Regions from separate parts of the Aeoliella sp. genome, predicted to be linked through region 1. Evidence: riboswitches for the same ligand, from Rfam matches in the RefSeq annotation. Region 1 holds a riboswitch; the other holds the start of a gene.
What was found. A riboswitch is a leader RNA that binds a small molecule or an ion and turns the genes downstream of it on or off. The one in region 1 is predicted to bind cyclic di-GMP.

Region 1 (2,454 bases):
AAGCGGGCTTGATCATTCATGAAGGGCAACTGACCTACAGCGAGCAAGACCTGAAGCTCATCGTCGACCTGGGCGTGTGGTGGCAAGAGGAGACAGGACTGCCGCTGCCGCTGGGAGCGAACGCGGTGCGGAAGGACTTGGGCGACGAGACGATCGGCGAAGTGCAACGTCTGTTGCGCGAGAGCATCGACTACGGACTCGAGCACCGCCAACCCGCGCTCGACTACGCCCTGCAGTACGGACGCGATCTGGACAACCAGAAGGCCGACAAGTTCGTGGGGATGTACGTGAACGAGTGGACGCAGGACTTTGGTCCGCGGGGTCGCCAGGCGGTAGCCGAGTTCCTGAAGCGGGGACACGAAGCCGGAGTACTGCCACAACTGGTACAGCCGGAATTCGTCGGCGACTGATTTGGTCAAGCCGAACGATGCCACCTGAAGCTCCCAGGTAGTCCCAACTCGACGTGTGGAAGATGTTAAACACAACGGCGCCGCCAATCGATTTATAGCCGCGCTGCTACCTGATTCTGTACGGCATGGCGGTCCAGCACAGCATCGACTAGAGAGTTAGCTGTTTACACATCAGCTTCTCCATCGATGAATTCTACAAGGTTTGCGTCTTCTATCTCTTCGTAGGTCGCCCACCCTGAAACCTCGCCTCCAAGCGAACAACCGTGCCCAGGCAACGGTGGGTCTGCAGTATTGAGATATTGTATTGGCCTATTTGCATCGATTGTAGGATCGTCCCATACGGTGCCACACTCCGTACAGACAAATGCGATTGACTTCCCATCCGAGCAACGAAACATGCCAACTACACCATTGTCGCAGATGGTACAGCTTCTTGCCAAATAGAACATTTCAACCCTTTCTACGGCTTCACATCTGGTCAAGCCGAACTTCTCAGCGGGCGTCCCTAGGCGGCTAACAGCCACTGCGCCACTTCTATTTTTGAAAATCCGAGGCGAATTGCCCGGCAGCGGTCGGAGTGTGACGTAGGCTTTTAATAGCCGGAGTCCTCTCCTGGCCCCCTTTTCCCGTTTGTCTCACCTTTCTTTTCTCACTGCAATGGGCGCCGCACAACGGCCGCCCACCGACAAAGGCAAACCTGTCGCGAGACAGGGACGCAAAGCCGTGGATCTCCTTCGGGAGACAGCCAGGTTACCGGACAATTTGCCCAACCGTCCGCGTCCGGACTGCAGGCACCCCATGTACTTCCTCCCTGGCCAGGTTCGCTCGTACGCAACCGCTTCTGACGTCCCGTTCCGCGATCTCATTAGTTGCGAATCGACTGCAGCGGCAGCAGCGATCGATGTTCGTAGCGAACATCAGCAACTGGTGCACCACTTGGAATTCCCGACGGAGGACCCAGCGGATTGGCAAGCTGCCAGTCCCACCACTTCAGGTGGGTAATCCCCTGGCCGGGGCAGCCTCGTCCCCTGTCCTGGGATAGGCCCGGTCGCAGACGGCAAGTAGTCCCCCCAACAGCTTGTTCGCTCACCGGGTCTATCCCTCTACATTTGGCGGTAATGCAGTAGCCGCCCGAAAAATGTTTGCACGGTCGGCTGCCCTTGTGGTAGGCTCGGTTGCTGTGTGGATCGCCCACTGCAACATGTGCCTCCCCGAGGGATCGACCATGTCAGTTTTCCGAACCTCCTTCATCGCGTGCCTGGCGTGCTTCTTGGTGAGTACGGAGGTCGCCCAAGCCGACTGCTGTGCAGGCCATCGCTCTGACTATTACGTCAGCCTCAGCGTGCGCGTGGGACCGAGCAGGGCCACGCCGTTTGCGGGCACCATCAACCCGCGGTACGCCAATCCAGGCTATGCGGCGACGCGATCCATCGGCGGGCCAGTCGCGACGGCGGGGCCAACCGACTTTCTCGTGCGGCAGGCTGCACTCGAGCAGGCCGCGCGGTACGAGTACGAGCAGTCGCTCCAGGCGCCAGTGCTTCATTCGCCAGTCACGCAATACGCTTCGGACGTGGAGTTGATGGATCAGCCGGCGAGCGAGGAAAGCGACTCGGACGAAGAGCCCGAACAAGAATGGTCGCCCGCCTATCCAGGGCAACAAGCACCGCGACACATCGCCGCGCAGGATTCACCGCGGCGGGTCGCCACCAAGCAGGTGACCACAACGAAAGCAGCGGAGCCGCGCCGCAGAACAGTGTCTTCGCGTCCCGCCACCAAGAGCGTGGGCGCGTACAGTTCACCGGCCGCGATGCGATTGGCCAACAGCCTGCAAAAGGCCGGCTTGGGTGGCTAAGCCCCTCAAGAAGAGACGTCCATCAGTTCGCTCGATTGCTCGCCGCGAACTTTCTCCATGGTCACGCGATTGCCGCGCTCGTTGTACACGACGGTGGTCATGTACGCCTTGATGAGCATCAGCCCGCGGCCGCCACAGGCTTCGAGCTGTTTTGCGCTGCGACAGTCGGGCACGTGCTCGGGAATGAAGCCG
Region 2 (2,454 bases), 1.2 Mb from region 1:
TTCTGCCAGCAGCTTGCCTTCGAGAATCGGCTCGCCCTGGATGATGGTCGTGCGAGGACGACGGTTCTCCAACTCATCCAGCGAGCGGATGGCTCCCTGCGGAACCTTGTCTTTGGGCCAGTCTTGCAGCGAAACCATCGAGGCATCGATGGGATCGTTGAGGTTGATGTTAACCATCGCGACGTAGATCGATTCGGTCTCGTAGGAGACCACCTTCTCGCCGCTCTTGTCCATCACCTGGCTGATACCAATCGACGCAACGAGGCCACAGCCGAGTGCCAGCGCAAGTAGTAGTAGTGACTTTGGTCGCATCAGAACCTCTCACAGGATTTGCGGCGCGGCGACGCGTAAGTCGCAGGGCCAGGTTCAGTTGTGGCGGCATGACCACCATCCGCGCACGGGTGCGGAATGGGAACCTTGTCGCTTTCTTCGGCAGGATCCGCAGATCCGGTCCAGCAAAATGTCTAATGTCGGGTGCTAGCTGTGGTTAAACCAAGAGCCCAGCCCATCCAAAGTACATGATCGTGCCAATAGCGATCGGAATTCCGTAGGGCAACAGCTTCATACTAGGCTTTCGCTCAGCTGCAATCTCTGCCAGCTTCTCCGGATCGCGGACGACCATGATCTCGTTCCAGATGCTCCAGAACTGGGCGTAATGTTTGTTCCACGCGCCGCTCAGCAACACCATGGCAACTGCCATGATGCCACCCACCACAGCGGCCACGGCAAAGGAGTACAGGGTGACTTCCACCCACATCCAAGCTCCGATGCCAGCCATCATCTTCACGTCGCCTGCTCCCATGCCTCCGATAGCGTAGGCGGGAAGCAGTGTCGCCAGACCGACAACGGTGCCCATCAAGCTGTAGCTAAGCCCTTCCCACCCGGGATAGGCGCTGAGCGTATAGCTGTAGACCCAACCCAGCACAATCATGGGGTAGGTCAACGCGTTGGGCACTCGCAGTTGAATGCCGTCGATAACGGCCATCACTACGATGGTGACCGTCACCAGCCACACGTGCCAGTTGGTTGTCAGAGCGTCTTGCCAAACTGCCAAATCGAACATGGGAGTATCTCGCGAAATTCGTGGTCATTGCTTCTAGTGCCGTGCCAATTTGCCGTGCGCGAAGCCGACAAAGCACTTAGCGTGGCTCAATCTACGGGCCACACGCGAAAACATAGCTCACGAATCAAGCGGTCGCTGGCGAGTCGTGCAGATTTGTACGGAGTCGGTCCAACGGTGCGAATGACCGTCGCAACACGAAAAATCCCCCTCACCGGCGAACCGATGAGGGGGATGCGCTATACATGGGTCACCTTAGGGTGTAAGCCCGGGAGGGTGTAACTATTAGCTACCACCACTCAGCTCGGTAGCAACCGACTGGAAGGTGCTGTTGGCGTTGGTACCGATCGAGCGAATCGCTGTCAAGCAGACGATCACGATCAGAGCCAGCATCACTGCGTACTCAACAGCAGTGGGGCCATCTTCCGACTTGAGGAACTGTTGTACTTTCTGGGCGAACTTCTTCATAGCATCCTCCGGGTTGGTGCCGGCTGTCGAGCCAACACCCTAAGGTTGTCAGGAGCGGTTGAGCTCCCGGTTGACGGCCTCGCTGCAGTACCCCCACCGCTACGCGGTGAAGTGAGCCTGGTTGTACTACGAACGGGCCAAAAAGGTAACTAGCGTTTGCGTACCATCTGTCGTCAAGCGCTTCATGCAAGCGGTCGCCTCTCGGCGGCCCGCCATCGTCCTTCGGTAGCCTGGCTACCAACAATCGGTTAGGAAGTTGGTCCTGGGCTTTGCGTCCCAGCCTCACGACTGGTTTGCCTTTGTCGAGAATGATGACGCAACAGGCTCTAGGTCGGTAATTAACGACTCGCCGAAGCGAATCGAGGTGTGCGAAAAAGTCGCTGATGAGTCCTTCACGATAAGTTCCGCGTTCGACTTAGCAGTGCGTTGTGTGTTGCATGCTCGTCGAACACTTGAAACCTATGTCAGCTACGGCCGAAGTCAAACTGCATGAGTTGAGTTTTTCCCAAATGCTCGTTCTCAACGGAAAACTAGGCATACGCGCCAGGGCACCGAGCACTTGCACCACACCAACTCATTCGAAATCGGCAGCGGACAACATAGGTAACCTACCTTTAAAAGGGCGCACGGAAGAAACAAGCCACCTAGAAACAAATGCACTCCCTACTCGACCAACTCCAAAGCCTGACTCCCGGCGGTTACACGACCGGCGGACCTCCGGTAGCCGAACCGGTGGCCTGGGCTGCGCTCGCAATCGATCGTTCCGGTTATGACGATGCTGCGGATCGTGCCGCGCAGTGGCTCGTCGAGCGACAGCTTCGCGATGGGTCGGTACCCGCCAGCTCGACGCAAGACGGCCCGTTTTGGACCACCAGCCTCGCTATCCTGGCGTGGCACGAAGTCGATGCGGCGCGTTACGAGCACCA

Region 2: linked by a shared signal. The riboswitch ahead of ACQK2L_RS24260 (Flp family type IVb pilin) and the one ahead of ACQK2L_RS28950 (hypothetical protein) in region 1 are both predicted to bind cyclic di-GMP.

What each region holds. Positions count from the first base shown of each region.
Region 1 is NZ_CBDDFX010000002.1:4,072,296-4,074,749, forward strand. Features, by position in the region: gene ACQK2L_RS28945 (menaquinone biosynthesis family protein) at 1-410, shown strand, start outside; cyclic di-GMP riboswitch class I at 1,091-1,168, shown strand; gene ACQK2L_RS28950 (hypothetical protein) at 1,636-2,262, shown strand; gene ACQK2L_RS28955 (ATP-binding protein) at 2,268-2,454, opposite strand, start outside.
Region 2 is NZ_CBDDFX010000002.1:2,891,714-2,894,167, forward strand. Features, by position in the region: gene cpaB (Flp pilus assembly protein CpaB) at 1-312, opposite strand, end outside; gene ACQK2L_RS24255 (A24 family peptidase) at 488-1,063, opposite strand; gene ACQK2L_RS24260 (Flp family type IVb pilin) at 1,346-1,528, opposite strand; cyclic di-GMP riboswitch class I at 1,750-1,836, opposite strand; gene ACQK2L_RS24265 (prenyltransferase/squalene oxidase repeat-containing protein) at 2,183-2,454, shown strand, end outside.